One region of the Companilactobacillus muriivasis genome, then DNA from elsewhere that is predicted to be linked to it. Evidence: predicted binding sites of a transcription regulator. Region 1 holds the regulator's gene; each other region holds the start of a gene.
What was found. Region 1 encodes NrdR, which represses ribonucleotide reductase genes. Its sites were predicted from a motif close to ACACNATATATNGTGT; they were not measured.

Region 1 (11,172 bases):
TTCCAAAGCATCTATTTGATAACCTCTTTCGGTTAAAGAATTCTCTAATTTCTTCAATTGAATTAATCTATCATCAATTCTTTTTTGCAAATCTTCTATTTTAGATTTACGAAAACGTTCTTGTGCCGTGGCACCAATAAATTGTGCTTCGTAGTCGTCCTTCGCTTGTCCAACTAAGATTCCCACTTGAAATTCACCATCTGGCGTAATAACAACATCAACATCAGTACTATCTTTGTTAACAGCTATACTGCTCAATAAGTCATATATTAGTGATTCTGGAATTATTGTTTCAAAATCAATGTCAGGTTTTAAATAATCCATCAAAGTCGGCATAAACATTTTAGGATTGGCTTGCAGGGTTGTATCACCAATTGTAATTTCTCCGTCTGGCGAAACCAATCCGTCCAAAATACCACTTTCTAGTAAAGCGCCTTCTATTTGATTTGCAATTGAAGTATCAATATTTTCTTTAAATTCCAAAAATTGATAGAAGGGAATCAACTCTTGATTCTGTCTAATCTTTTTACGATGCTGCAATCGCTCTGGCACGGGATATTTTTGTGCTCTAATTTCATCTTGTTCTGTTTGAAGCCCTTCTATCTCTACATTAATATTATCAATATTGTAATTAATTTCTTGAATTGAATTTTGTATGCTTCCTTTTTGCTCGTTAAGCACGCCTATCAAGGGCTCAATTACTTTCGATAATCTTGGCATATCACGAGTATATATTTGATCTAAATTAGTTTGGATTATTCCAACCACATCTTTGTCAATTTCAAAGCTTAAATTATCGCTATATTTCTGAAACATTTGTTTTAAATTAAATAGTTCTTCATCATATTGTGATTCCCAATTTCTTTGTTTCATTTTATAGTCATCTAATTTTTTATTTTCGTCTTCCAATTGTCTATCCAATTGATTAACGTTTTTCTGACTCCACTCACACTCTTGATACTTATTGACTATCTTTTCTAAGCAACCCAGATTTTCAAGAGAATCTTTTTTCCATTGCGCAATATCAATACTTTGGTAATCACTTGCCACTAAAAAAATCTGCTTATGTTGTCTACCAAAACCAGACTTAACAGCTAAATATTCAAGAGTCTTGGATAATTGCGTAAAATCTTCTTCAGTGTTCACTTCTTTTTTCTTTAAATCAGATATTTTATCTTGATGTTTTTTTATATCGCCTTCGTAAATCGAAATCCTGCCATTTTTATTATTTTTATTTTGATTCATCTGTGAAAGTTTTTGGTTTAACTTTTTGGCTTCCTCCACTAAGTTAAATCCCTCATTACCTGCTAACTTTTCTTTTAATTGGATATTTGAATCAAGTTCTCTACCCAAATCAATGTTGGACTCATTAATTGAATCCCGCCTATTTTCAATTTCTCTATGTTTTGAATCCAATTGAGAAAGTTTCCGTGTTAAATTTTCAGCCTGTTGAAGATGATCTTCTGTAACGTGTGCTAAAGCAACTAGTTGATGATGCCTATAATTTGTATACGCTTCTAGTAATGGCTGTAATTCTTTTTTCTGATATTTAATTTGATCAATATTTGCATTTGCTTGATCTATTTGGTCCAATGTTCTTGCGCTGGCCTGAACATTATCTTCGGTCAGACTGGGTAGAGAATCAGATAAAATGCTTTCAAGCTTAGCTGGTTTCAAATCATTATTTAACTTTGGATTTCGTAATTGAATCAGTAATTTGATAGTATTTTCCAAGTCGTCAATATTTTTAAATCCAAAAATATTTTCGCTAATATAATTTGCATATTCTTTTTGCGAATTAAAGACTTGCCCACTACCTTCTATCCTGTTTTTCAACTGTTTCTTACTCAATGTGATAGCAGAATTTGTCGTTTCATTAATCATTAAAGAAAAATCTGAACCTATTCTCCGACCATCGTTTATCACGAAGTACCAACGATTAAGATTGGTGGATTTTCTTCCGCCATGCATCCCGATACCGGTGGTAATATATTGCTCTCCAATTTTATATTCAGCCCATAAATATCCAACCCCTTCTTTATTTTTCCCATTTACATCCACATCACCTAAAAAGTAATCAATCATTTTTTTATCACGGCTACCAAATGAGTCTAATCTACTAGGTTCAACATTACCGTCTAAAAGAATCGGCATCAAACTCTGCATGGTGATAGACTTACCAGCCCCATTCCTACCTCGAAATAGTAGATGACCATCACTCAATTCAAAAACCTGATTTTGATAATACCAAAAATTAATTAGACCCAATCGATTCAAAACAAATTTATTTTCCATATTTTTTCCTACTTACTTAGTAGTAAACTCCCCATTCAGACGAGCAAATATTGGCGTGATTACCAATAAACCATCACTTTGAAATATCAAACCATCATTGACCGTCTGCATTAACAACTCTTTTGATATTGATTCAAATGATTTTTCTCGATAAGTTTTTGACAATAACTCTTGATTTTTCTGCGCAACTTCAGAAACAATACTTTGCCATTGTGTGAGGCTTAAATGAAGCTGACCAAATTCATCTGGTACAAAACTTCGATTTCTAAGCTTTGACCCTATTAACATTAATAGATCCCCACTACTACTACTGTCAGGTATATACCTAATTCCAATTCGTCGATTCTCACTCACTAATATTCCAAGATTCTTTGAAAGTTCAAACTCATAAAATGAATTGACCTCAAAAAATTTGGTCAAACGTTCTTGTTCATTTCGCATATACCTAAATAAGGATTCTGTTTCCTCGGTTCGACAAATTCCGACTGACAAGAGTAATCTTTGGATCACCTGCATACTAATATTCTTAGTTTCGCTTATAGGAACTAACTGAGTATAATCAGTTAACGACTGTAAACTTTTCGAAAACATATTTAAAAAGTACCTAGAATAGTTAGTTGCGTTAAACAATGCCACCCGTTCCTCATTTCTATCAAAATCATCAAATTTTCCGTCCAAGATAGTAATTATCTTTAAAACAATCATCTGTTGTAAAACACGAACAAGCCTTTTTCGAATATGGTACTGTGTCCAATCTAAATTATTAGGCATGGTCCTTTTTAAATAGCTAGTCAAATCTGGCAGTATAAATGGGGATTCCGGCCCATTCTCTTCAACAAACGCCATTGCACATGCAAACATCACATAATCACTAGTCTCATTAAATCCTTTAATACCCATAAATGCCTCTGGATGGTATGGCCTTTTCTCTATCTTTGCAAAATGTGCATTCAAAATTAAAGCCATACTCAAATCATTGTTACAAATTTTTTGAATATCCTTCGAATGTTTTTTTATTAATCGAAAGGTTTCTTGATTGTCCTCTTCTAAAATTACGTGAGCTTCTAATAATTTATCAAGACAAATTTTTACGTCTTCATCATCTTTCATTATGATATTCTCTCAACAATTTTGAATTTCGCATCAGGGAGTGTTAGATACCCATCATCAAATTCAATAGTAACTTTCTTCTCAGAGTTAATTTCGATTTCAAAAATCCATCCTAGTTGTGTAGAAACTCGATGATTATCTGTCATTATTGCGACAGAAAAATACCTTATCAATTCATGTCTTATTTTTTTCGGTAAAAACTTATTGTCTGACAGGACTAATTCTCCGTTATTTAAATAGCTTTTCCAAAGCTGTTGGCTTTTATTGTGTTCTTCTAGTTTCTTTTTTCTAACTTCTTCTTGTTTTTCTGAATCGATTATAAATGATTGGTTAGCCACGCGAGGACGATTCTTACGACTCTTAGAAATTAATCCTGTAGTAGGTACTGTCATTTTCCAAATATCGTCCAATTGACTAGTAATATCCATATTCGATGATTGTATATGTCTTGTTTTACTTGTACCAAACAACGTTGCTGATAATTTATTTGCTTTGAAAAAACTTTTTTCTTCAGATTCATCACTGTCAACTAATACTTGAAACCATTCTGCAATTTTTAAGTAATCCTTAGATCGACTGTGCTGTTCCATATTACTTTCAGTAATGGCTTGAATAATGTTAGTCACCCGACTCATAGCCTCATTAGTTTGGTTAATTAAATTAGTATATTCACTTTCACGAACGTCAGTATCTATAAACCAATGACACATAAATTCCCAAGTATCACGAACACGCTTTCCAATATCTTTTATGTCCTGTTGTCCAAAGCTCAATTTGTTGCTGTCATGTGTTTCCTGAAGTTTAACTATATTCATAATTGTCTCCTGTGAAACAGAATTCAATGCCACTTTTATTTCAACGCTAGTTTGTTGCATATTTCTAACAAATTCACGCAAATACTTAATGAATTTTAGTTTATAAACCAAAAATTCAGTTGTTTGCATTAAATCCTCTACCTTACTACTGGTCAAATATGCAATATAGCCAGTTGCGTTCCTACGTATCTTATCAAATCGAGTTTGTAGATCATCCCAACCATCAAGTAAATCTTGATTTGATAGTGAATCAATATCCTTTAAAGACTCTAGAAAGCGTTTGAACATATGTGAATCGAGATCACCTGAACTCTCATCCTCTTCTGGAAGTGCTTGAATAAATTCCTCAACTTCAATTCCAACAGTTGTAATTTGGTAACGAAAATGTTTGTTACGATATTCTTCAATAGTTTTCGGTTGACTCATTTCTTGCTGAACCGACAAATTTCCCCACTCAACTAATCCTGAAAGATCATTATCTAATTGATTAGATGTATATTCACTTAGACCTGATACTTGAACACCTTTCAAAATATCTTTTTTGTACAACAAATTATTCATTCGTTGATTTTGAACATAAAAAAAACGCATGATTCGACGATATCGATCTACATTATCAGCATTTAAATATGTGACTTGTCTTACCTTTTCGAAATCACTCATTTATTCACTCCAAACTGTATTGTTAGTAACATTGGAATTGTATAACATTACGAAAACTGATATACGGATTTTTCACTTAATCTGTAACTTTTGTTTTCAACAGATAATCTATATAATTCCTAGAAAAATTCTCTATTTTCTAATAAAAAAAGGCGCCACCTTAATAGGTAGCGCCTTTTCCTTAATAAACTTTCAAATTTATTATTTATCTGATTTATCAGTAACGTCCTTACGACTGTAGTTAGCAATATCGGCAACGACACTGTCAACGAACATCTTAGCGTTTTCTGATTCTGAATCTTCTTCACCATATTTTCTAACTGAAACTGTGGCGTTCTTTGTTTCATCATCACCAACAACAACTGTATATGGAATCTTCATTGTTTGTGAATCACGGATCTTGTAACCCATCTTTTCATCACGGTCATCAACTTCGGCACGGATGTTCTTAGCACGTAGTTCTGCAAGAATTTCGTTAGCGTAGTCTGAGTGAAGTTTTTGGTTAACAGGAATGATACGTACTTGTTTTGGAGCTAACCATGTTGGGAAGGCACCTTTGTAAATTTCAATTAGGTAAGCAATAAATCTTTCCATAGTTGAAACGATACCACGGTGAATCATAACTGGTCTGTGATCTTGTCCATCAGCACCAACATATGTTAGTTGGAACTTCTCTGGTTGCATGAAGTCTAATTGGATTGTTGACAATGTTTCTTCATTACCTAGAGCTGTCTTTGTTTGAACATCAAGTTTTGGACCATAGAATGCGGCTTCACCTTCAGCTTCATAGTACTTAAGACCAAGATCATCCATAGCACCTTTAAGCATTGATTGTGACTTGTTCCACATTTCATCGTCATCGAAGTACTTAGCAGTATTTGCTGGGTCACGGTAACTTAGACGGAATGTGTAATCGTTGATATCAAAGTCTTTGTAAACTTCAACCATCAATTGTAGTGTACGTTTAAATTCTTCTTGAATTTGGTCAAGAGCAACGAATGTGTGACCATCATTAAGTGTCATTTCACGAACACGTTGTAGTCCTGACAAAGCACCTGATTTTTCGTATCTGTGCATCATACCAAGTTCAGCGATACGTAGAGGTAGGTCTCTGTATGAACGGTTGTGGTGGTTGTAAATTTGGATATGTGAAGGACAGTTCATAGGACGTAGTTCAAGCATTTCGCCATCACCCATGTCCATTGGTGGGAACATGTCTTCACGGTAGTGTTCCCAGTGACCTGAAGTCTTGTAAGCATTCAAGTTCATAAGGATTGGTGTGTAAACGTGTTGGTAACCCCAAGCAACTTCCTTGTCGATGATATATCTTTCAATGACACGACGGATTGTAGCACCATTTGGCATCCAGTATGGAAGTCCGGCACCAACTTCTGGGTCAACGAAGAATAGGTCAAGGTCACGGCCAATTGTTCTGTGGTCACGTTCTTTAATTTCAGCACGGCGTTTAAGATCAGCTTTCAAGCCGTCTTCCTTGTAGAAGGCTGTACCATAAATTCTTTGTAGCATTGGGTTACTTGACTTACCTTGCCAATAAGCACCGGCAACTGAAAGTAATTCAAAGTGTTTCAAAGATTTAAGGTTGTTAAGTACAGCGTCATAACCGAAGTCAACAAATCCATCTAATGTATATACAGGAATTTGAACTGATTCGATGGCATCAACCAATGACAACTTGTATGGATCATCCTTGAACATTGCTTCAAGATCTTTCTTATCCATCATTGATCTTTCAATCTTATCGTTGTTCTTGATAATCTTGTTCATCAAAGCTGTGATTTCTTTTAGTTCATCGACACTGATTTGTCCTGATTTACTATCAGTATCAACGTAGAAACCATCATCATTAGCTTGTTTTTCACCGAAGTGAAGGTCTTCTTTGAAACTCTTAGCTGCAGCAGAGAATACTAAAGCAGCAGTGTTTCTTAGAACCTTTTGTGCATCTTCTTTATCTTCAGCTGAAATAATTTCAATCTTAGCATCTTGCTTAATTGGACTTTCAAGATCAACTAAAGTGTCGTTTAATTTACCAGCAACAGCTTTTTTGCCTAGTGATGTGCTAATTGACTTAGCAACGTCTAAGGTTGTAGTGCCTTCGTCAAACTCCTTAACTGAATCATCTGGGAATGTTAACTTGATTTTTGACATTGACTATTTTCCTCCTAAAATTTGATAACAAAAAATACGTCCCTGAAGTAAATCCATATACTTAAATATGCACATACTTCAGGGACGTATCTTATACGCGGTTCCACCCACTTTAAAACTGTATAACAAATAACAGTTTTCACTCATTTGGTTATAAAGTAACCGACAATTATACAGTTTTATGTGAAAGTGGTAACTCCAGTAATGGGTAAGCTTTCAGTAATCGTACCCTCCCTGAATAGAACCGAAGTGTTATCTTTCATGGCTTTATTGAAACATTTATTTTTAGATATTGCAAGTTATTTTTCAAATCTTCTGTTTTGGCCAGTCACAATAACTTCACGAGATAAGTACTTAACTCGTTCCATGATACGCTTAGCCTTGACAGGTTCTTCCTCGCCTCGTTGGTTGATAGCAAGGTGTTTCTCTAACTCTTTCATTGAAAAGTTGGATGAAAAGAAAGTTGGTAAATTTTCTTGCATACGATACTGCAAAATAACTCCCAAAACTTCATCTCGAATCCAACTAGACATTGAATCAGCCCCGATATCATCGAGCATGAGAATCTCGGCACCTTTAACTTTATTAACTTTTGCCAAGACAGTATTTGATCCAATCGAATTTTTCATTTCTACCGCAAAAGTTGGAAAATGCATCATTGTCGTGTGAACATCATTCTTGAATAACTCATTGGCAATCGCACCAAGTAAATAAGTTTTACCAACGCCAAAGTCCCCTGCCAAATATAAACCTGGCACGAAACCTTTTTGATTCAAATAGTTGTCGATAAAGTCGAGTGACTTGCCAAGTGCTTCTTGACGGCCTTCGCCATTGTAATCATCCAATTTGGCACTTCTGATATCAGATGGCATATCCATCAAAACAAAGCCAGATTCGTACTGATTGCGTTTCTCACGATTCTGAGTTCTTTCGTTGGGATAATAAGCCACTTCGATGTTGTGATTGCTGACAGTCAATTTTGGATAATAGTCGCGTGACAATTCACTGGCATGATTTTTATTGTTATAAAACTCATAAATACTGGCAGCACTTGTCGAAATAGCGTCAGGATTAATTTCATCGCTATTATCTTTCAAAAATTGTTGAACGTCAGGATCTTTTAAAGCACCGTTAAGAAGACGGCGATAATCCTCCGTCAAATTTTTTGAATTTAAATATTCTGCCAGTCTGTTACCTAAATTTTCCATGCTTAATTATCCTTATTTCTTAGTCTGTTTAAGCGATCTTGCATCTCGCTGTGACTATTTTGTTGGTTCTGATTATTTGGAACTTTTGCCTTGTATTTGCTCCAGTCAGTTGCCTGTTCGACTTTACGATTCTTATTGTTATTATAGCGACGCTTAGGATTACGAGGCTTAGTTTGAAAGTCATTGATCCGTTTCAAAGCTTGCTCTGGGGTTTGGATATTATTTTGTTGCCAATCATTGGCCATAGTTTCCATCAGTGGCGATGTTAACGTTGGTGAATTCTGCAAAATGTAATAGACCATAATATTTAAAACTGGTGCTGACAAATATGTTTTCATTGCCATATCACGCAGAGCACGAGACTCGACAGTTCCAACGAACCCGCCGCTCTTTTGCTTCTGAGCAGCCAGAAAATCGGCCGGAGTCATCGTCTTAGCCTGTTGCAAAATCAACTGGTCAGCACGGTTCAGATTAGTCTCAGCATCCTTAGGAGCCTCTTCAACGGTCGGAGCTTGCTGTTTAACAGAAATGTTGGCATTCTTCTCAAAACGGTCCTGAACAGAATGTTTTAATCGAACTGGGTCAATTTTATTATGAACGATATCACAAGTCTTACCAATCAAATCAATCAAGACCATTTCATCCAAGCCGTAAAAAGCATGCAAACTGAGAATTAACTCTTGATTTTCCAAGAGGTTATCCGGATGAATCCGATATAATTGTTGAATTCGATCAGAAATCAGTTCCCAATCCAATGGTTCAACTTCTTTGGCACTCAAAGTTGGCTTCTGGGAGCTGACAGTTGATGTGAAATTATTCTGAGCATTCTTAACTTCAGTTGGTGTGTTGATCAAATCGCTATTGCTCAACTGGAATACTTCCAAGAAGTCCTTCGTAATCTCGTGTGAATTATTCAAAATCAAATCTGAATGGGCATATTTATCAGCTAATAAACGATATTTACTATCACTAACTTGCTCATATAAGAAAATACTCATCAAATCATCTTTGAAAAAGTCGTCTGGTGACAATGGTTCAAACAGTTGATACACATAGTATGGGCCAAGGTCATCCTTCTTTTCAAATGTTCGCAACAATCCTAACGCTTCAGCTTTGATGCGTGCTTCGTAAAAACGTTTCAAATCAATTCCTAAAAGGCTCAATAACTCAGCATGACTTTTACGCTGGGTTACCAATTCCTTATTAGGCAGTTTTTCCCACAATAAAAGATAGAGACTAAAAGCCTCTGTTCCCAAAATGGGCAAATATAAATCAGTTAAAACGTGGCGGTCATCATCATTGAGATGACCATTGGGCAAACACCAATAGCCTACTAGTGGTGTAAACTTTTCTGATCCAAAATTACTTGTAGACACTGGCATCCCTCTTATTTCTTATCAATTTTATTTCCGTTTGCCATCATTTCTTGAACTTCTTTCATGAAACTATTCATGTCTTTAAATTCACGATAAACACTAGCGAAGCGGATATAAGTTACATCATCAACCTTGGCTAAAATTTTCATGACATGCTCACCGATAATTTGTGAACCAATTTCACTCTCACCGTTAGCCCTGATTTCATTTTCAACCTTATCAACGATATCGTTCATCTGGTCCATAGTAACTGGACGTTTTTCAGCTGCACGCACAATACCGCGTAACAACTTCTCGCGACTGAATTCTTCACGATTACCATTCTTCTTGATAACTAATAATGGTGATTTCTCTAATCTTTCAAACGTTGTAAATCTTGTACCGCAGTTCTCACATTCACGGCGTCTTCTAATAGCGCGTCCTTCATCGCTGGGACGACTATCAATAACTTTTGATGAATCATGATGACAATGTGGACAAATCAAAATTCCAACCTCTTTTCCAATTTAAAGTTGTGACATTAACTTTTCAAATTCTTGTTTAAGCTGTGTTAAATCTCCCGAATTATCAATGACAAAATCAGCACGATGCTTCTTCTCATCCATTGACATCTGGGAATTAATTCGATCTAAGGCAACTTTTTCAGATAAATTATTACGCTTCATGAGACGGTCTAATTGAATCTCTGGACGCTCGTAAAGACTGATAACGCCGTCAAAATAATCCTCATAACTACCTTCAAATAACAATTGTATTTCAAAAATGGCAATTGTTTTACTCGTAGATCTTTTAATCAGCGCAATTGTCTCTAAAATTTTCTCTTTAATTAAAGGACGCGTAATGTGATTCAATTTTTCCAATTCGGCACTGTCGCTAAAGACAATTGATCCCAACTTAGCTCGATTTAACGTTCCATCGCCATTCAAAACTTGTTGCCCAAACTGATCGACAATCTGTTTTAAACCTATAGAATTTGGAATAACTACTTCACGAGCAAATGAATCGGCATCGAATATTATGAAACCGTGGTCCTTAAACATCTTCAAAACTGTTGATTTACCGGCAGCAATTCCACCAGTTAGTCCGTAAATTTTACTCATTTGATAACCTGACACTTAGGGCAAAAATGTGTTCCACGCCCACCAACTTTGATTTTTTCAATGTCAGTTCCACAACGTGGACAAGGTGTCCCTTCCTTACCATAAACTTTCAAACTATTTTGCATATTACCTTTGTGACCAGTTGCGTCGACGTATGAACGAACCGTTGAACCACCCGAGGCAATAGCTTTTTCCATTTCTTCATTGGACACTTCGATAATATTTTGAATATCAGTATCATTCAAATGATTGGCTGGAGTTTCAGGGTGAATCTTAACCTTCCACAAAACTTCATCAACATAAATGTTACCCAAACCGCTCATCACTGACTGATCCAATAAAACAGTCTTAATATCCTTGCGATGGCGCATAATACGAGGTTTCAAATTATTAAAGGTAAATGCAGTTGAAAGTGGCTCTGGACCGAGCTTTTGAATCG
Region 2 (11,172 bases), on a different contig from region 1:
CAGTTGGCTTCAAGATACCTAAGATACTCTTACCTAGGTTATTTGTAACCGAGCCGGAACCCTTAATCAAAACCATCGTCAAGAAATCTGAGAATTCACGATAATACAAGATGTTTGAGAATAACCAGACGGTATCCAAGAAATCAATTATCAATAGGAAAATGTAGGACTTTCTTCCCTTCATATACAATGAGATACCAAACAGCAATAACATGACTGGAATCGGATTGATAATCATCAAGAAAGTTTGAATCGAACCCTTAACGCCTAAGTTAAACTTAGTTTCATAAGCATAGATAGTTTTAAGAGTGTATAGAAATACAGCTAGGATTACAAAACCCAGCCTAGTATTCAAGAAATTAGAAATACCTTTAGTAATACGCTTCATTATTTTCGCTCCATAGATTTATTAGCAACTTGTTGTTCAATTTTCGGTTTCTTCGAAACAGCAATAATCCCTAAGAACATCCCCAAATAATACGTAATAAATCTCCATAAAAACATACCCAAGATCAATCCTGAAGGAGAAGGTATAAATCCAGCAAACAATGTCTTGAAACTGAATTCTGCCCCACCTGATCCACCAGGGATTGGGAAAATTGAGACAATCATAACGATCATAATATGCATCACTAAAACATCAACGATGTTGACATGATCGCAATTTAATGCCAGTAAAACAAAGTAGACTACGAAGTAATATAGAAATAGCTGCACGATAGTTAGTAGTGAAGCTTTGATAACTTTCTTCTTCTCACGCTTCAAAACTAAGCTCTCTTTATAGAAGCTATCGATATAATTCGTAGCTGACTGTAAAATTCTATCACGTTTTTCCGATTTAAGAAAAAATAAAACCGGTTTCAAAACAATTTGTACCATTTTTTTTGTGAAATCATAGTAATACATGATCATCAGCAAGAAAGATATGGTGACAACGTGAATGACCATCCCAAAAACAATCAAGGTCGCTAAACCAGAAAAATGCTTAGCGACACTGTTGAAACTAACTAACATTGCGACAATGAAGTTAACTAAAACCATTGCTTGGTAGATAACGAATTTCATCAATAACACGGAACTAGCCCGCCCACCATCGATTTTTGATTGCATTAAACCGAGTAATTGTGCAGGTTGTCCACCAGATGAAAATGGCGTTATCGCGTTAAACAAAGCTTGGAGTAAAGGAATCCGGTACATTTCCCACCAGCCAAACTTGCGGTCTTCTTTCTTTTTTAAGAGCGTATGCAAAACTAAGGCTTCAACGCCATACGATAGCATAATTGATAAGAATGCCACCGCTAGCCAGAAGTAGTTCAAACTCTTAAAAGTTGAAACTAAAGAACTGAAGTTGATTTTTCTAGCTTCCCACCAGAAAATACCAACACCCAATCCAATCATTACAAAAAGTGCAGCAATTTGTTTTCTACTCATTATTTGTCCTGTTGTGCAATATTATATTGACTCGTATAGAAATCATACCAAATTTTACTCAAATTTTCTTCTGAGTATTGTGTACTTGCTTCTTTAGACTTCTTCTTGAAATCATCCAAAATTGAACGATCATGATTAGCCTTGTTGATGAATGCATTCATATCTGCAAAGCCATCAGCTTTTTGATAATAGCCATCGATAATAACACGGTACAAATCCAAATCTCTCAGGAGAACGGGTGCACCACAACTAAAGGCTTCCAAAACTGACATTGGGAACAATTCATCATATGAAGGCAATAAGAATAAATTACAGATATTATAGTAGTTTACTAAATCATTTCTATCAACTATCCCTGTAAACTTCATATTGCTTGGAGCATTTTCAATCATATCCTTGTATCGGTCGTAACCATCAGTGATCTTACCAAATGAAAAGCCACCAGCCCAGATAAATTGAATATCTGGATTAGTCTGTGCCAACTTGTAGAAATCATCGACACCTTTACGCTCTTGAACTTGTCCATCACCAAAAACTACGAATTTATCGGCTGGAATTCCCAACTTTTTACGAAAATCAGCTTTTTCTTCAGCAGTCTTCTCATAGAAATTCTCAGTAGAAACAAAGTTAGGAATATATTTGATTTTGTCACGATCCAAACCATGGGCAACTAACTTGTCGATAAATGTTGGATTAACAACGACAATCTGATCCATGCGTTTGTAAAAACTGATGACATATTTATAAAAAACACTCTTAGCTGGTTCAGGCAATTTAATGCTACCTTCCAGTGTTTCGGGTAAGAAGTGGACATAACCAATCTTACGACCACGTTTTTTAGAAAAAGTCGACAAGTAAAATTGTGGGTCAATTGTGTGATAGTGGCTCAGATCACTGGCATGATAATCATTTATCTTCACGTCGAATTCATCACTAAAGTGATCTTTCAACAAGCCAATCAATTCTTTATAAGCACTACCAACCCCTTGGCCGGCTACTTTATCTGCAGATGAAAACATATTAATCTTAATCATTCGAATACTCCTCTGGATCAATTGATGAATCTGAAAGTTTCTCTCTTATAAAGTAATCTTCAGCTCGACGGTAGAAGTCAAGAATCGCATTACCAAATCCATCAGATGAAATACCATAAAGCACCTTTTGACGAGCTTCACGGTCATCAAACGAATTAGGGTGATCGAGATACGTCTTGATTTTAGGTACTAGCTGGTCATCTTCGTTGAATGTTACACCAACTGAAGGATCAGTCAACAAGGCATCAGTATATGGTGCGCTTCTAACAATAATCTTTGTTCCAGATGCAATCGCTTCAATATAAGTCAAACCTTGTGATTCAGTATCACTGGAAGATACGAAAATATTTGCCATGTGATAATAAGGTGAAATCTGATCATGTTCTACTTCACCGGTAAAGATAACATTGTCGCTGATACCAAGGTCCTTACTCATTTGGACTAGTTCATCCATATCAGGACCATCACCAACAATCACTAACATAATCTTAGGATTGTATTTCAAAAGTGCCGGCATCGACTTCAACATATGGTCAATTTTCTTTTCCAAAGCAATCCGACTCAACATCAAAATAACCGGCGTATCGTCAGCAAGTCCTAATTTCTCACGTAAATTAGATACATTAACTGGCTTAGTATACTCGGACAAATCAACACCAGTTGGAATAATCGAAATTGGTGTCTTGATGTCATAACGATCCATTGTTTCCTTAACTTGCACACTTGGAGCAACTACTCCCGAAGCGTTCTTTAAAAATAAACGAGTTACTTGCTTAACATGATATGGCTTCAATAAATGACCATTCAAAACATAATGCAAATAATCTTCATACATTGTGTGATATGTGTGAACAAATGGAATCTTCAACTGTTTGGCAACAAACTTCCCAATCATTCCCAAAGAAAACTCAGTTTGTGTATGGATAATATCCAATTTTAATTCTTTTGCTAAATCAACCGCATGAAACATCCCGCGGATAGCAATTCTTCTATCGGTGAATGAGATAAAAGGCACACTAGCTAAACGAAAGATGTTTGGTTCAACTGTGTTCTTCGGCACATTAGGATCAGTCGTAGTAAAAATATAAACTGAGTGACCTTTGCGCTCCAAGTCATTTTTCAATGTCTGGATTGATGTTGCTACCCCACTCACTTGGGGGAAGTATGTATCGGTAAAAATTCCGATATTCATATAAACACATCTCCTCACAATACTCTATAGAGTTGATTATAACAAAAAAATGGAGGAATCACTTCCCCCATCCTTCGTCTTATCTTATTAATTTGCTGAAATTTTTGTTTTCCATTAAGAAATAGAACACAACGGCTCCGATAGCAACAACGACAAGTTCACCAAAGCCAACAGTTACTAGATTCAACCAGAATGGCAACTTCAAAACGAAGTGCAACTCTGCGCCGACAATAATACCGTTAACCACGGCACAAACGACCGGTACAGTCCACAGTAAGCTATTACGTGCGGGAATTCTAGTAATGATGAAACAGGCAACCGCTGTTGCTAAAGTTCCTAAGACGATATCGTACATCCCTAATTGGGCACTGAAAAGATTTGAAATGAAACATCCGGCAATCAAAGACCAACTATACTTATGATTGAAAAATGGCAATAACATTAAAATCTCCGAAACACGGAATTGAATTTGGCCATATGAAAAGGCGGAAATCCCTGGTGCAATCGTGATTGCAACGTAAAGTGCTGCAATCAACGCCAATTGGGTGATATCTCTTGTTTTTAAATTACTCAAAGTAAAACCTCCACTGTTTTAATTAATAGCAGGTTACCAGTGCAAACTGCCTCTAATAGGTTATCTTATTTTTCCTTTGGTCGCAAGTGAAGGCCGTCTACATGGATGAGAATATTAACCTGCTGTGCGGACCGGCCCGAGCCACAGTGCGGTCTCGAACCTCGGTTTGCAGCCTTACCAAAGACCGGTAAGTCTCCAAACTCGCCCGGTGGTGTAATTGCTAAAGCAATAACGGCACACCCACAGCTGGTTAATATTCTCATCCATTCCGACTAATTTATTTGATATTTATTTGAACTCCATAAAACTAAATATTTAAAATAAATTATTATTGGCAACACATTACTCAAATATAAAATATCAGCGAAACGAAAAAAGCCACCACAGGAAAATTAACTTCCTGTAGTGACTTATTATTTAAAATTCTTAATTATTAATCTAATGTTCCACGTTGACGTAATTGTTCGTCAATCATATCGAGAACTTTTTGACGATCTTCTGGATTTTCAACGAAATCGTATTTGTCGCCGTCAAGTTTCATCTTTGGACTGTAATCATAGTCATCATACCAGCCGTCATAACGGTCAAGTAATTGGTGATAGTATTCTGGAAGTGTTGGATCTTGTTCTGGTTGTTCGTATGAACGGCCACGTTTTTCAATACGGTGGATCATTGTGTCGTATGAAATATCTAAGTGTACCAACAAGTCTGGAGCTTTTTTAGCTGCGGCATATGGTAATTCTTGCATCATGTTGTCGAGCAATTCATCATAAACTTTAACTTCTTGTGGAGTAGCTCTTCCCATATCAGCATTCATATGGAAAAATAGTGAATCTTCATAGATAGAACGGTCCAAAACATTGTTATCTTGTACCATAGCTTTCTTGATTGATTCAAAACGTTTGTTCAAGAAGTAAATTTGTAGCAAGAATGCATACTTCTTTGGGTCCTTATAAAATAGTGGCAAAACTGGATTGTTATCAACCTGTTCATAGAAAGCCTCTGTTCCTAAATGTTCTGATAACAATTTTGCCAATGAACTCTTACCGGCTCCGATTGCGCCGCTCAATACGATCATCATTATTCTCCTCCATACCTCAATTTATTCTCTATTTGTAAAAAAACAACATTCATAATAATATCACTTCTATGCTAGATATTGTACCAATTTTCATAATTTCACAATATATGGTAGCAGTTTCAAACTAGAAACTTCCTATTAATAGGCTTTGCAAAAGAAAATTAATTTATTAATAATTTGTTTCGACTTACCCTTTTTTCTATAACTCATTCATTCTATAATTAAAATTGTATTTAAATAGAAAGGGGAAAATATTCATGGGGAAAAAATTACGCAATTTTCTTGTTGGTTTTGTAGCTGCCCTAGGATTAGTTATTTTGGCTTTTAGTAGCCAGACTACTACTCAAGCTGCAACTAACTATACTACTGATGATTTACTCACTGGTATGTCAATTGAACAAAAGAATTACGGTACTGGTGGCGACATTAACTTAACTCTAGATTAGAGTTCAAAGGGGCTAGAAAATGACCTTGTTAATGGTGATACTTGGAAAATCGACTTACCTGATACCATAAAGGTCAGAGAAGATGGAGAACAATTCCCAATTTATGATGACAATGGAGATGCTCTTGGTACAGCAACTTTGAAAGTTGACGAAAATGGTAAGAGCTATATCCTAGTAACCTTCGACAATGTCGATGGTAAAACTGATTATGAAGGCTCATTAAATATTAAAAAGGGAATTGGTCCTGGACCAGGTGCTTCACTTGGTAATAATGATGTCAATATTGGTAATAATCACTCAGACAATATGACAGTAACAAAACCAGATGCTGACTTCTCAAAGAAAGGTACTTTGGGAACTGATGCAGACGGTAATCATATCATCACTTGGTCAATACTTGTAAACAGAAATAGTGAAACGTTTAATAAATTAACAATACATGAGTCCATACAAGCTGGACAAGAATACGTTCCTGGATCCTTAGCTGTCTACACGGCTGCTTGGAAACCTGATAATCCTGGTTATTATACTAAGAGTAAAAATCCAATATCAGGTTACACAGTAACACCTAATGAATCTGAAATAACTACTGACTTTGTTATTTCTCAACTTCCAGATCCTAATCAATTCTATGTCGTTACTTTCCAGACAAAGATAAGTGAAAAAGATGCAACTTCTGGTGATAAAATCAGAAACGATGCTCACTTTACTTGGAGTGATGGTTCAGGAGATAATGGCGGACTTAACACAGGTGACGCCTCGGCTAGTGTTTCTGGTGGTTCAAACTCCGGTAATGGTAATGGAGTTGACATCAAAGGTGGCGTTGTTCTAACAAAGCTAAACGCTAATGACGATGATGAAAATTCTCCTATTGCGGGTGCAGTCTATACTCTTTATAAGGAAGACGGCACTATCGTTAAGGAAGGTTTAACAACTGATGACAAAGGACAAATTTCAGTTGATAACCTTGAAAAAGGAAATTATTATTTCTTGGAGACAACTCCTCCAGCTGGTTTTGAACCAAATGGTAATCAAGTTCCATTTACTATTTCAGGTAAATCTTCTGAAGCTGTTTCTGTAACCACAAAAGATGAACCTGAAACTGATATCGACGCTGACAAAGAAGGTTCAATTGTCCTTATGAAGAAGGATGATACAACTGACTATCGTTTAGCCGGAGCTGAGTATACAGTAAAAGATTCTGATGGAAATGTTGTTGGAACCATTACAACAGATTCTATGGGTATCGGACATTTGTACAATCTCAAACAAGGTACTTATACAATTCAAGAAACTAAAGCACCTGCAGGTTATCTAGAATCAAATGAAATACAAACAGTTACAATAGGACCTGATGACTTAACGCCAGCGCTTATTACTTTTGAAAATGAAAAAGATGAAGACCTTATTTTCGATGATTCTTATGAAGTAAATCTTCAAAAATTCGATCGTCATGACATGAAAACTGGTGTGCCAGGTGCTACATATGCATTGTATAGTACCGATGATAACAAAAATCCAATAGGTACATACGTTACAGATAAAGACGGTTTGATTAAAGTTGATGGTTTAAAACCTGGTGACTATTACTTTATTGAAACTATTCCCCCTACTGGGTACGAAATAAATAATGATCCGATTAACTTTACAATTGAATCAGGACAACAAAACACCTTAACACATGAAACATCTGACCCTCGTACTGAAGGTAACGGTGGTGACGGTGGCACTGACCCCGACATTGACGACAAAGATGATGAAGACGAGGACGACAATGGTGGTAACACCACAGACCCCGACATTGACGACAAAGATGACGAAGACGAGGACGACAATGGTGGTAACACCACAGATCCTGATGTTGACGAAAACGGCAATGAAAATAACGGTGGTAACGAAGACGGCAATAATGGTGGTGGCATCGTTGTTGATCCAGAAAACCCTGGTTCAAACAACAATGGCAACAACAATAATGGCGGAGTAATTACTAACCCTGGCAACAACTCAAACAGTAATAGCAATTCTAACGGTACACTTCCTCAAACAGGTGCTAAATCTGGAATTGCAGTAAGCTTGCTTGGTTTAGTTGTTCTACTAGGCACTGTTTACTTCAAACGTCGTCACGCTTAATTTGACGCAAAATAGACTGAGAAAAATTCTCAGTCTATTTTTTTACACTTTTTTAGAAAGCCCCACCACCGGAGCCGCCACCAAAACCACCTGATGACCCTCCAGAGAATCCACCTGAACCTCCAGAAATGCTTGATGAACTACCATTGCCACCAGTAATAGCATTACCGAACGAAGCTTGGAATCCTGACGAACTGGAGTTGATGAAACTGTGTGCTCCAATATAGTATGGAATTACCATAGAATTGTCTAATTGCTCCGCACTGAAGTTAATCTTCAAAGCCTTAATAACTTTATCCGATACGCCAAAAACGACTGCATAAGGCAAGAATTGCTCCCAGAGAATCAAATCTCCAACTTCTGCCATCTTGATATCGTCGATATCTTTTAGCATCCGTTTAAAGGCACGAATCTGATTAACCTCTATCTCACCCAAATCAGTATATGGCGTAACCTTTTTCCTAGCTATCGCATAAATAATCCATGCAACGGCTATTGCCATCATCATTAATATCGTTGAAATAATAACGTTGCGGTCAAAAATAATAGTAATTATCCACATCATAAAAATAATAATAGTTGTTGAAGTAGCAGCTAATTGAAAATCTTTAACAATATTCAAATTTTCAATATCGAGATACTTGTCTCGACCCTTAGCTGCAGCTTTGGACCACTTTTCAAAGTTCTTACTTAACTTACGACTGCTACGACGATTACCCTTAGTTGATCGTTTGATCTGCTTCAAACTAACTTTCGTACCATCGCCAATCTCTTCAATTAAATATTTGAAAAATGGATTAGTTGTCGGAACTAAGGCAGTGATTTCATAACTACGTTTCACCTTGTCAATCTTCATCCGCCGTTGCCCCACTTCAACAAGCAAGTCAGCCGTTAATGAAAGACTGTCAGCTTTATCCGTTCGATTCAAAATCACTTTGGTAAAACTAGGCAAAAAGTCCGGTTCATCGAAGAAATGATGTAATGGTGTTGGAATAACATGTTTATTGCCTGGATGCTTGCGAAACCCATAGAAACGAACAATGTAAATCAACAGGACAACTAATGTACCAAAACCAATTAATGCCCGATAAATTAACTTCTTACGGCGACGACTGGCGTTAGCATTCAATACCAATTGCTTTTCTTGCGCCAGAACCTTAGCCTTATGTTTCTTATTAACAATATTCTGATTAGTTGCTGTCACACTAGTTGGGAAAATCATATGAGTTTCTACCATTTCATGTGGAGGTAACTTAGCCAATTTCATAACAACTTGACCCTTTTCATGACTGACATTAGTGTAGCCATCGGAAGGTCCATGCGTCCAAGCCTGTAATTTGGCAACATTGGACTGCGGCAAATTAACGGTCAATACAACGTTATGCAAGGCTTTATCCCAACCGCCACCAATCATTTTCCAATTCAGCTCAGCCGTATCGCTATAGTTGGTAACAGCCCCAAGCAAGCGATACTTGTAAATAAATGTTAAATTACGATTCTTAACCGAATGATAAACTTTCATTCGCATGTAATCTTTAGTCTTAGTGACCTTAAAAGTATTCTCTTGGCCTGCATCGCCTTGTGTCAAAGGAGTGATTTGTTGACCATCTTGAACTGAAATCTGTGGTGCTGTGGCATCCTTGATTCCCTCGATATTCTGGTCATAATAAACGCCATGAAAATCACCTTCGAATTTATAATCAATTCTTTGGGTCAGTTCAATATCACCGTTCTTTTGAATATCAGCCTGTGCGTGATATTTTTCAATTTGATAGTCACCATCGGCTTTAACTGTTGTAGTGATGTTAAAAGCACAGACGATTCCTAGCAAAGTGAAAAGCAATCCCCATATTTTTCTCATTTGTACCCCTCAGTCTTTAGTAGACATATTTTATCATGATTTTAGTGTAAAGAAAAAGGCATCAACAATCTTGGATGTGATTGTTGACGCCTTTGGTTTATCTGAGTTTATATAGGCAGTGGCTCTAAAACGAGCTACACAAGGGCAACTCCCTCCGCTTTTCATACCTAAAACGCACCACCAGATCCTCCACCGAATCCTCCAGAAGCACCACCGGAAAAACCGCCTGATCCACCAGTAATGCTGGCAGAACCACTGGCTCCAATTGCACCGGCAAAGGAATTTTGAAATCCAGTTCCGCTGGCTGCTCCGAATGCTGTACTGAAGCCTATGTAATTAACTAGAACAGCTGATTGTCCCAATTGTTCAGGGGTAAAGTTAACTCTCAATGCCTTGATTACTTTCTCAGAAATACCGAAAGCAATGGCATATGGAATGAACTGTTCCCACAAAATAATATCACCTACTTCAGCCATCTTGATATCGTCGATATCCTCAAGCATCCGTTTAAAGGCACGGATCTGGTTAACGGCTATTTCACCTTTGTCAGTATAAGGAGTGATTTTTCTACTCATCAAATAATAAATTCCCCAAACTGATAAAGCTAGAATGGCTAGAATAATTCCCGGCCACAACATTGGTCTGTTAAAGAGCAATGTAATGACAAACATAATGGCCGCAATTATATCAGTCGAAATAGCTGCCAACCTGAATCCACTGACAATATCTATATTATGCAAATCCAAATATTGTTCTCGATTCTTAGCTGCATTTGAAGCCCAATCATCGAAATTCTTGGTAACTCGTTGCTTACCATCGAAGTCCTGAGCTTCATGTCTAATTTCTCGCAATGTAACTTTCTTTCCATCGCCAATGTCATTGATCATATACTTGAAAAAGTCATTAGTCGGCGGTACCAAAGCAGTAATTTCAAATGTCGTACCAACTTTTTCTATTTTCATTCGACGGTGACCAACCTCATTCATCATATCAGCCGTCAATGATGCCGTATCACCATCATGTAATCGTTCCAAAATCACCTTACTAAAACTAGGTAAAAATTCTGGAGCATCAAAACTGTGATACAACGGCGTTGGAATTTGATGTTTAGTACCAGGTCGCTTACGCATTGTAACGTATTTATAGAGGTAAATTCCCAAAATAACTAAAATTCCAAAAACCATCAATGACCAATAAATTCCAGTTTGCTTTTGACGCGTCTGATTAGCTTGAATAGCCAACTGCTTTTCTTCGGCACGAACTTTTTGTTTCATATTCTTATTAACAACATACTTATTATCGGCAGTAACCGATACTGGGAAAAGCATGCGTGTCTCAATCATTTCATCACTAGGTAATTCAGGCACAGTAATAACAACACGTCCCTTTTTACGATCCACTTGATTATGACCAGTTAAAGGAC
Region 3 (11,172 bases), 180 kb from region 1:
TTGCTCGTATAACTTATGACTAAGTTTTTGATTGATTTTTCGTAATTTATTGTATGCTTTGACAAATTTGATTTCATGATTAGCTTCAGCCTCAACGACTGTGGTATGGCTCATGGGTAAGATTGTTAGAAGAAGTCCTAACAGCGGCATTATTCGTTTTTTCATCTGTCACTCCTCAATATTTGAGTACAGTATAGTCGAGAAGTGGTACAAGATTCCATTCAAGTTTGATATAGCATGTTATAGAATGATTAAAGAAAAATCACAGATAAAAAAATAAAAGTCCACTGCTGCTGAGTAGTGGACTTTTGTGTTAGAAGAGACATTCTGTCGAAGAATGATATTAATGAGAATTTCGGGTATTATCGCATATTTGGGTTTTCCTCTAACAAACTTATTATATTACAGTAAAAATAAAAATGTGAATAAAAGTTTAAATATTTATAAGAAAAGGTATTTTTTTAATGCTTCAAATGGATAATTACTCACTTTGATGATCACCTAGTGTTTCTTTTGCTTTCAATTCAATGACATCTTTTCTTAGTTTTCGGTTCTCCTTCTCAATTTTATCTAATTTGAGAAGAATCTTATCCAATTTATCCTCATTTTTAACATTCTTCTCGGTCGTTACGTAGTTAGTAATTGTACTAGTCAATGTTCCGATAAAGCCGATACCAATAATCATCAGCGAAATAGCAGCGATACGTCCAACAAGAGTATGGGGAGCAACATCGCCATAGCCAACTGTTGAAGCGGTCACGATTGCCCACCAAAACGAATTACTCAAGGAAACACCTTCAGCCAGTGAATATGTGATAGCAGCGGTGACTAAGACGATGCTACAGATAATAATCAAATAAATAAATCCATTGATCTTGAGAAACTTCTTAGCATTCTTCTGCATTTTACCTGCGGTACCGATGAAACGAACCAACGTGAAAATCTTGGTAAAACGGATTACGTTGACTATTCGAAAAATTCTGAATGCGTTGAATAACGTATTAAATGGCATGATTGCTAACAAATCGACAATATTATGGCGGAAGAATTTCGACTTATCTTTAGCCAAATATAAGCGACCGAAATAGTCAAATGAGAATATTAGTAATGTGGCAATATCAATTTCTAAATACGATGTTCGAGAAACATCGAAACTAGGGATGTAACTCAGCACTAGAATGGTTAATGATGCCAGTCCGGCCAAAGCAATCGTGACATAATAACCATTCGAATGAAGAAACTTGCGAAATTTGGACATTTTTAATCAGCTCCAAGTGTTATTCTTACTAATTTGTAATATAGCACTAACGGTTGTGTTAGGTATATTTACATTCGTAAAAAATTTCATAATAATGTGAGTAATACCTAAAGGAGAGATTAAATTATGCAACAATTCACACCTGACAATTCATCGAAGGCGATGAATCGAGAAACGTTTAAAATCATTTTAATGGGATTGATGGTTTTGGATCATATTACATTTTTTATATCACCATACTTAGCTGACTTCTTCCATATTATTACGCGAGTGGTAGCGGTCGGATTCGCTTATTTAGTTGTCGAAGGGATGTTTTATACTCACAGTCGCAAAAATTATCTCAGTCGCTTGATTGGCTGGGGTATTTTCATGGGACTAGGCAACTGCTTGATGAATATATTTGTTTTACGAAAACAATATGTAATGTCAATCACGGGAGACAACATATTTTTAACCCTAGCCCTTGGTGCAATCGTAATTTGGCTCTGGGACAATCAACAGAAAGATAAAACGAAGCGTCGAAATTTGCGGATTCTTTCCATTATATTATTAGTTCTGGGAAGTATTCCATTACTAGAAGGAAGTTTTGTCATTGTACCGTTCATGTTTATTACTCAATTAACTTATAAGAATGCTAAAAAACGTAATTTATGGTATCTACTTTTGTCAGTTTTAATAGCAGCTATCGAATTACCAACAGTTTTTATAGGTGCAGATTTTAATCCGCTGATGATTTTTGATGGCGTTGCAATGAATGCCAGTGATATTTTCTTTATTTTGATTATTCCAATGTTGCACTTTTATAATGGAAAGATCGGCAAGCACAGCGCTCAGTTAAAATATTTGTTTTATATTTTTTATCCATTACATTTATGGCTGATTCATTTAATTGCTAATTTTCAATAAGTATCTCTCCGCAAAGAATTGTAGTTGATGTGATAAACTAATTAGCGTGAATTAATTCTGGAGAGGAGAATATTATGAAACAGATTGTAGCGGGGATTGTGGCCCACGTTGATGCTGGAAAAACCACGCTTTCTGAGGCGATGCTTTATCGGTCCGGTGAATTACGGAAATTGGGTCGAGTTGATAAAGGTGATGCCTTTTTGGATCCAGATGAATTGGAAAAGAAACGCGGTATTACGATATTCTCCCACCAGGCTAACCTTAAATATAATGATTTGAAATTGAGCTTATTGGATACTCCAGGACATGTGGATTTTGCCTCACAGACGGAACAAGTTATGAGTGTTTTGGATTATGCGATTTTAGTGATTTCGGCAACAGATGGTGTGCAAGGATATACTAGAACGCTGTGGCACTTATTGGAACATTATCAAGTTCCAACATTCATTTTTGTCAATAAAATTGACGCTGACGGTGTTGATCAAGCAGCAGTTCTAAAGCAATTACAAACACAGTTATCACCCGGATGTGTGGCGTTCAATGGTCAAGATATTGAAGAATCATATGAAGAAATTGCGATGCAAGATGACGATGTTTTGGAAAAATTTCTTGATGGTGAGTCGGTTGCTGACGAAACTATTCAACAGATGATTAAGAAACGTCAAGTATTTCCATGTTTCTTCGGCTCAGCTTTAAAAGTCGATGGGGTCGATGATTTTCTAGATGGATTGGAACATTGGACTATTGAAAACAACTATTCGGCTGATTTTGCAGCTAAAGTTTTCAAAATTTCGCATGATGAAAAAGGTGAACGTCTGACTTGGGTACGAGTGACAGGTGGTGTTTTACCTAATAAAACTGTTTTGGTAAAGGATCAAAAAGCCAATCAATTACGAGTTTATGACGGTGCCAAGTTTACGACTGAGCCTGAGATAGCTGCAGGTGGAGTCTGTGCTATTACGGGGTTGACTGATACCTATCCGGGAATGGGATTAGGTGCAGCTCAAGATAGTTTGAAACCAACAATTCAACCAGTTTTAAATTACGCGGTGGACCCTAAAGAAAATGATATTCACGCATGTCTAACAGCTTTGCGTGAGTTGGAAGATGAAGATCCGCAATTACACGTATCTTGGTCAAGTCACCTACAAGAAATTCGTATCGAAATTATGGGTGAAGTTCAGCTAGAAATTTTACAACAATTATTATTAAAACGTTTCGACTTGGATGTCAGTTTTGGTGAAGGTAGTATCCTTTATAAGGAAACAATTACTCAAGATATTGAAGGAGTCGGTCATTTTGAACCATTACGTCACTATTCTGAAGTCCATTTGTTTATGCAGCCATTACCAGCAGGCAGTGGATTGGTTTTTGATACTGATTGTAGTTTGGACGTCATGGCTAGCAATTGGCAACATCAAGTTTTGTCGAATTTGAAATCCAAAGAACATCTTGGCGTTTTAACTGGTTCACCAATAACTGATATGAAAATAACTTTGATTAATGGTCGAGCAAGTAACGTTCATTCTGTTGGCGGAGATTTTCGTGAAGCAACTTGGCGTGCAGTACGTCAGGGGCTAATGATGTCTAAGCAAAATAATGCCTGTCAATTACTGGAACCATGGTATCGTTTCCGCCTAGAGGTTACTCAAGATCAGGTCGGTCGAGCTATGAATGATATTCAAAAGATGAGTGGCAGTTTCGATGCTCCAGATATGTCATCGGCTTCGGCTGAACTGAATTTGACCACTATTACTGGTTTTGCACCGGTATCAGAAATGCAAGGTTACGCCCAAACCGTCAATTCATATACACATGGACAAGGTCAATTGGAAAGTATTGTGGATGGATATCGACCATGTCATAATGCTGAAGAAGTGATTACGGCAGCTGATTATGATCCGGTTTCAGATTTGGAAAATACACCTGATTCAGTCTTTTGTGCCCATGGAGCTGGTTATCCGGTTGCATGGGATGAAGTTCCAGCAATGGCACATGTTGGTTATAGAAATTAGAAATTTATTTATTCGTAAAAATAAAGCTCACTATCCTTGATTATTATTTCAAGAATAGTGAGCTATTTTATTTTCAAAATATATAAATTAATTCAGTCGACAGAACTTTGCAATCAATAGAAGTTATTTAATGCATACTCTTGACCAGCACAGTCGAGCATTTCTTGCCATGACGAAAAAATGGTCGATTTTTGGACATGTGCTTCCCAAGTCTCGATCGGCAGACGTTCTAAAGCGTTTTGACTTGTTACCCCCACGGATTCAAAAAATTCTTCAATACAAAAGAACTTGGTATTCTTTTCCATAAATTGATTACTAAAATAGTGGGTAAATTGAATTTTATTCAAATCATTTCTAATTTGACATTCTTGTTCGATGAGCTCCAGTTTCTGTTTAGTCTGCATAATAACTAATCCCCTATAAAAATTATTTACTATTCACACTAAGTATACAAAACTTTATTAATTATTTGTCTAATTATTAACATATTTTTCCGGAACTTGGTAAAATTTAGGTAAAGGATACAAATAGGAGGGATTGTTATGTATAAAAAGATATTAGTGGCTATCGATGGTAGTCAGAGCGCTTACAATGCATTAAACTCTGCCGTTGATTTGGCTAAACAGTTTGACTCAGAACTCTATTTGGTATCAGTCGTAAATACGGCCAATTTACCAATGAATGTTGGTGTTTCATATGCGCCAGGATTGATTGAAGATATGAAAAAGGCTTCTAACAGTGATTTAAAGAAAGCTCATGATATTGTAAAGTCCGCCGGATTAACGGCTAAAGTTAATCTATTAGATGGTGAGCCACGTGAGCAATTGGTTCGTTTCCCTAAAGAAAATGGAATTGATTTGATTGTTATGGGTAAAACCGGGACTAGTGCCTTTACCAGAGTTTTTGTGGGATCGGTTACACGTTATGTTTCAGAACATACTGATATTAGTTTGTTAGTAGTTGTTTAATTGTATAAAAAAAGCCGGCTGAAAAGTCGACTTTTTTTATGTGTCATTATTTATTTAGTAATTTATCAACTTCACGTTCGTTGTGGGCTAACCAACCACAGGCGGCAGCAGCGATGGCACCAACCAAGTCATCCAAGAAGACGTTGATTTTGCCAGTTGATTTGTCGTTAAGTTTACCGAGAATACCGTGCTTCAATTTATCAACATAGCCGTAATTAGTAACGGAAACTGAACCATAGAGGCTAGCCAAAGTGATAGCCATATTTTCATCAATACCGTAGGTCGATTCATCAGTTTCCATGATACGTTGCATCGGAGACGATAAGAGCCCTTTTTCAGCTAAGACATCTAATTCTATTCCAGTCATAATCGCGTTTTGAGCTTCACGTTTGTGAAGAACTTTGTTGATGGCATAGATTGAAACGTCTTCATTTAAGCCAGCAACGTAATCCTTTTCCAAAAAAATGACGATTTCCGCGATGTCTTTTAGTTCAACGCCACGGTCCTTAAGGTTTCTGAGAATGTGTTCATAATATTGTTTATCTTGATCTTCATATGATACCAAAATTAATTTCTCCCTCATTTGTTATTTTTCTGCATCCCACTCAGCTTTAAACTCGTTGAGAAAGTCCACCATATATTGATGACGCTTTTCAGCAATCTTTTTAGCAGTAGGGGTATTCATCATAGCAGTTAATTTCAATAATTTCTCGTAAAAATGATTGATAATTGTTTCATTATTTAAATTACGATATTCAGCCTTGTTCATCGATTGTCTAGGTTCAATAGCAGGGTTATAAATAGTTTCTGCATGCGCACCACCGTAATAAATAGCACGAGTAATTCCGATTGCTCCAATAGCATCCAAGCGGTCAGCATCTTGAACAATTTGACCAGCTAAAGATAATTTAGGAGGATTTTTCGATAAAGATTTGCTGAAAGATAAGTTATGAGTGATGTAGATAACTTCAGCAACTTGTTCCTCAGTAAAGTCGATACTCAATAAAAATTCCTTGATTTCTTGTTCAAGTTTAGCAGGGTCATCGACCAATTTATCATCAGCAACATCATGCAAGTAGGCAGCAGCCAAAGTGATTAATGGATCTGCATCTTCAGTTTGTAAAATGCGTTTTGCAGTTTTAATAACACGTTGAATATGGTCAAAGTTATGTCCAGTAGCATCTCCAGACATTTTATCGAAAGAAAACTTCTTAATAGCGGTTAATTGTGCTTCATTTGTCATAAAATCAATCCCTTTGTTAATTGTGTTTTATCATGAAATTGTAAATCCAAACGCCTGATTTCTATATTACATCATTAAGGAGAATGATGTTTTTAGATTATAATAATATTGAAATAAGTTATTGTCCTTCATAGATTAATTTATAAAAGACAAGTTAGTTGGAAAAGGTGAATACTCTCCGCTCAGGAAACGGCAGATAAAATTACACTTATTTTTCAAATTTGTTATGATATACATGTGCAAACAAATTGCATCGTGTCAGCGATTAGAATATAATTAAGACGTATTTTAGGGAGGCCTAATAAATGAACTATATTAATAAAGAAATACCAGACTTTAAATTAGAGGCATATCAAAAAGGCGAGCTGAAAGAAGTCAGCAAGTCAGATTTACTCGGTAAATGGTCAGTTATCTTCTTTTATCCAGCTGATTTTTCATTCGTTTGTCCTACAGAATTAAGCGACTTGCAAGATTCATACAAAGATTTTCAAGCCGCTAATGCCGAAATTTATTCAGTTTCTGTCGATAGTCAATTTGCACACATGTCATGGGCAGAGACAACTGACACAATTGGTAAGATTGAATATCCAATGTTGTCTGATCAAAAACATCAATTAACTGATTTCTTCAATATTCTAGATGAAGAGAGCGGTCAAGCGTATCGAGGAGTCTTTATTGTTAACCCTGAAGGCATTATCAAGTCCTATACGATTAATGCTATGGGTATCGGTAGAAATGCTCAAGAAATCCTTAGAACTCTCCAAGCAGCTCAATTTGTTGCCGAGAATGGTGACAAAGTTTGTCCTGCAAATTGGCATCCCGGGGAAAAGACTTTAAAACCTGGTGCTGATTTAGTTGGTAAAATTTAACAATTACTTTGACCTTGAGAATGCTCGAGGTCTTTTTTGTCCCCAAATATCTACCAAATGACTATATGTTAAAAAAGTTCTTAACCGTTATAACTATATATAGTGTTATGAAATCAGAAAATGCAACATATTGTATCGAATGATAAATTACTAACGTAGTAGGTATAGTAAGCGCTTTACAGCGATATGGCGCCATTACATCTCAAATCATTGGTAACAATTATGTTCCATTTGGTGGTATGATTTTAGCTGTCGATTAAATTGATATTTTTTCATAAATACAGTTTGAGGGATAAATAAAATTTGATTGATTCAGAATATAAATGCCACAATCATACATTCTGTTTTCAATCCAGAGGAGAAGAGACATATGAGTATTTTCGATCCAAGATGGTATGTTGAACAAATGAAACACTGGAGTTTCAGAAGTTACATGCTATTAATGTTTGGCTTGGGGGCCATCACAGCATCAACTGTTTCACACGCAATCACACCCATCGCAATTTGGACATGGTTAGCTGCCGTGTTAGGTTTCACATGTACCATCGCTATCACCAACGCTAAGCCACTTAACGGTGTTTTAGGATTAGTTTCAGCACTTATTTATATCTTCGTTGCTATCAACGCTAAGAACTTCTCAGACGTTGTTCTACAACTTAGTTACATTATTTTATTGGATATTCCAGTTTTGATCAGTCCACAATGGGCTAAGGATGCTGAAAAGCATATTCATGGTTTAACTGGTATGAAATGGCTCAATACAGTCGCTTTCTTCCTAGTTTCATGGGGCTTACTATATTTGATGGATACACATTTGTTCATCAGTCCTCGTCCTATTACTGATTCTGTTGCTGCAGCTATTGGTTTCACAGGTGCTTTGTTATGTACATTGCGTTTCCGTGAACAATATTATTTCTGGACAGCGCAAGGTATCATGTCAATCGTTCTTTGGGGAATCACTGCTACACAAGGTGATGCCAGTCCTGTTATGTTCTTGACATACATTATGTATTTCATGAACGATATGATTGCATTTTTCGATTCACACATTCACTGGTTCCACAAAGATGCTAGTGCCAACCGTGCTCGTGATGAAAAAATTTCTCAAGAGAACGCTTAGAGATTATAGTTGCAATTATTTTACCAATTAGCTTAAAATTACTAAGCGATGAAATAATTTAAGTAGGGTAAATTATGCGATTAAAAAAATATCTTAAAGTAATTCTTTTAGTAACAGTCGGGGTAGTATTGGTTGCCGATATCGGTGCCGGTGCTTACATGTTTAATTATGCTTTCAGTAAAAGTGGCTATGCTAGTAAGGCTGCCGGTCCATTACAAAAAAATGACCGTTGGTTTCTCAAGCAGAAGCAAGATATTTGGGAACAAACTACAAAAGATCATTTGAAGTTAAAAGCCAGATATTTAGCAGCTACGAAAAAAACTGACAAGACTGTCGTAGTCGTTCATGGCTATGGCAGTGCAAGTAAGTATATGGGTTCATCTGTGAAAATGTTCCATGAAGCTGGGTACAACGTTTTAGTACCCGATAATCGCTCTTTTGGCATGAGTCAGGGTAAGTATGCTGGCTATGGCTGGAAAGACCGTAAGGACATGAATAATTGGATCAAGATGATCAACCAAAAGTTCGGTTCAAAGTCTCAGATTGGCCTTTATGGGGTCAGTATGGGAGCTTCTACCGTGATGTACACCTTAGGTGAGAAACCTAAGAACGTTAAATTTGCAGTCGAAGACTGTGGTTATTCCACTATTTCTGGTGAATTGGATTACCAGTTAAAAGAAATGTTTGGTTTACCTAGTTTTCCTATCGTACCAACAGCAAGTCTTTTCGCCGATGCATTGGCGGGATACAACTTCTACCAAGCTAGTACTCGAAACACCTTGAAAAAGAGCAAGGTGCCGCTTTACGTAATTCATGGTTCAAAAGATACATTTGTTCCGACAAAGAATGCCTATCAAAACTATGACTATGCTAAAGGTCCCAAGAAATTGTGGATTGTTAAGGGTGCAGCTCATGCGGGTTCAATGAAGGTCGCTGGCGATAAATACAAAATTAACGTGCTTGATTTTGCTAAAGAATATTTTAAATAGAAGAAATATTTTGTTTCAACAAAAGAACCACTATCCAAACCTAATTGTTTGAGTAGTGGTTCTTTTTGTCGTGTTAATTTTTTAAGCTGATTGTGGGCAATGATCTTCAGGAAGCTTCAATAGCCGAGGTTTACCAAAATAATAACCTTGTTTGAAAATGATGCCTAATTTATCACTCAATTGATCATCATTTTGATTTTCAATACCTTCCAATACTAAGCGAAGATTATATTCTGTACTCATGGCATGCCAAAAGTGAATCCTATTTTGTATCTCAGGATCGACTAATTTATTGGGAAAGTTTTGTAGAGCAAATTTTAGTTCTGAGGCAAATGGTAACAATTGTTGAATATCGTCGTATTGATTTAAGCCAGAGCCAACATCATCGAGTGAAACTTGAATATTATTTTCCCAAAAAATTTTCATATGAGACAAAATCTCTTCATGTGTATAAGTTTTTAAGTTGTTATCTTCCGTCAATTCAACGATTAATTTAGTGGGATAAATTTGTTTTTGACTTTGAACGAGGGCATTTGCAATCGAGGTGGTCATCAATTGGTCTCGATTGATATTAATTGAGAGCTGATTGACTTTTGTAGATAAGGTTTTTGTACTGCGAATAAGTAAATCGGCAACAATATTAGAGTCAATATCTGAAAAAGATTCAGGAATACGCCAGCCTTTATTTGTATATTGTTTCATTAATAGTTCATAACCAATGATTGAATTAGTTTTTTTGGTTATTTGAGGTTGAATAAAAAAACGGTAACATTCTTTCAATAAAATTACCTCCTAATTGGGCTATACAAATCTCTAAAGATCACTATACTAGAAATAAAATTAAGAATAAAGTAAAAATAAGATAAATTATAAAATTTGTCGTAATTGTATGTACTCAAGCATGTATGACAGCGACTAGACAGATTTCGAAAGATTATCCTGAAACCGAATTAACGGTCTATGAAATGGTGGTTTATAATTTCGTCAATATATACATATTTAGATATTGAAACCCTAAATCAATAAGTGAAAACGCAAATAGGGACAGTAATCGATTAGCAATTACTGTCTCTATTTGTAACTATATTAAAAATAAAAAGTTTATTTCGATTGATTAAAGAGCCAATCCCGAACAGCAGGAATTGTATATCCGCAATCGAATGAAGCCATATGTTCCATACCTTTATTTGAATTTTCCAAGACTGTTCCGGATTTCCAAGTAATAAAGTTGGCATTTGTCTTAACAGCAGAAGATCCAAATTGGCCAAAGCCTCCAGAAACGGTTGAAGTATCAAAGACTGGAATCAACACGAAACTGGCATGTTTCTTTTGTTCAGAATCTGTGGCCCAAATGCTACCGCCATAACCTTGAGTGATACCTGTGGCTGTACTTTGACCAGTTACTGAGTCGTCTGGAATAAAAGTAAGCATTGGATAAGCAGTTTTTTTATTGTAATTTTTCGGTACATATAGAGCGTAACTAAGTGTTACACCGGTCTTTTTATCAGTATAAGACAGTTGCTTAAATTTTGATTCAACCGAGCTAGTAACGCTTGATAATGACGAATCAGCTTTAGAATCATTTGTATTAGTTTTTTTAAATGATGTCGAACTAGTAGTTTTCTTTGATGATGAACTAGAGTTTGACGAGCTGTTAGAAGCAGAACAGGCAGTACCAACTAGAACTAATAATAAAATCATGGGGATAATGAAAAGTGTTTTCTTCAATTTCATAAATTTACCTTCTCTATTTAAGATAGAGCAAGTAAACGTCATTAATTTGATAATAAATATTACAAATATA

Region 2: a site for NrdR is predicted at 5,411-5,426, ahead of AAA923_RS08490 (deoxynucleoside kinase). Genes of this name have one in related genera too.
Region 3: a site for NrdR is predicted at 7,350-7,365, ahead of pnuC (nicotinamide riboside transporter PnuC). Genes of this name have one in related genera too.

Annotation. Positions count from the first base shown of each region.
Region 1 is NZ_BTTQ01000001.1:129,398-140,569, reverse strand. It holds gene AAA923_RS00745 (TIGR02680 family protein) at 1-2,295, opposite strand, end outside; gene AAA923_RS00740 (DUF2398 family protein) at 2,308-3,405, opposite strand; gene AAA923_RS00735 (TIGR02677 family protein) at 3,405-4,883, opposite strand; gene thrS (threonine--tRNA ligase) at 5,085-7,049, opposite strand; gene dnaI (primosomal protein DnaI) at 7,349-8,257, opposite strand; gene AAA923_RS00720 (DnaD domain protein) at 8,260-9,633, opposite strand; gene nrdR (transcriptional regulator NrdR) at 9,645-10,118, opposite strand; gene coaE (dephospho-CoA kinase) at 10,140-10,733, opposite strand; gene mutM (DNA-formamidopyrimidine glycosylase) at 10,730-11,172, opposite strand, start outside.
Region 2 is NZ_BTTQ01000007.1:2,078-13,249, forward strand. It holds gene AAA923_RS08465 (LTA synthase family protein) at 1-388, opposite strand, end outside; gene AAA923_RS08470 (lysylphosphatidylglycerol synthase transmembrane domain-containing protein) at 388-1,431, opposite strand; gene AAA923_RS08475 (glycosyltransferase family 4 protein) at 1,431-2,465, opposite strand; gene AAA923_RS08480 (glycosyltransferase family 4 protein) at 2,458-3,657, opposite strand; gene AAA923_RS08485 (QueT transporter family protein) at 3,737-4,231, opposite strand; gene AAA923_RS08490 (deoxynucleoside kinase) at 4,665-5,309, opposite strand; gene AAA923_RS08495 (hypothetical protein) at 5,570-5,758, shown strand; gene AAA923_RS08500 (SpaA isopeptide-forming pilin-related protein) at 5,897-7,888, shown strand; gene AAA923_RS08505 (DUF2207 domain-containing protein) at 7,941-9,749, opposite strand; gene AAA923_RS08510 (DUF2207 family protein) at 9,917-11,172, opposite strand, start outside.
Region 3 is NZ_BTTQ01000001.1:309,347-320,518, forward strand. It holds gene AAA923_RS01585 (hypothetical protein) at 1-165, opposite strand, end outside; gene AAA923_RS01590 (potassium channel family protein) at 482-1,258, opposite strand; gene AAA923_RS01595 (TraX family protein) at 1,385-2,164, shown strand; gene AAA923_RS01600 (GTP-binding protein) at 2,239-4,179, shown strand; gene AAA923_RS01605 (hypothetical protein) at 4,293-4,583, opposite strand; gene AAA923_RS01610 (universal stress protein) at 4,722-5,147, shown strand; gene AAA923_RS01615 (phosphatidylglycerophosphatase A family protein) at 5,194-5,712, opposite strand; gene AAA923_RS01620 (HD domain-containing protein) at 5,734-6,390, opposite strand; gene AAA923_RS01625 (peroxiredoxin) at 6,696-7,259, shown strand; gene pnuC (nicotinamide riboside transporter PnuC) at 7,630-8,379, shown strand; gene AAA923_RS01635 (alpha/beta hydrolase) at 8,454-9,368, shown strand; gene AAA923_RS01640 (EAL domain-containing protein) at 9,450-10,148, opposite strand; gene AAA923_RS01645 (hypothetical protein) at 10,470-11,102, opposite strand.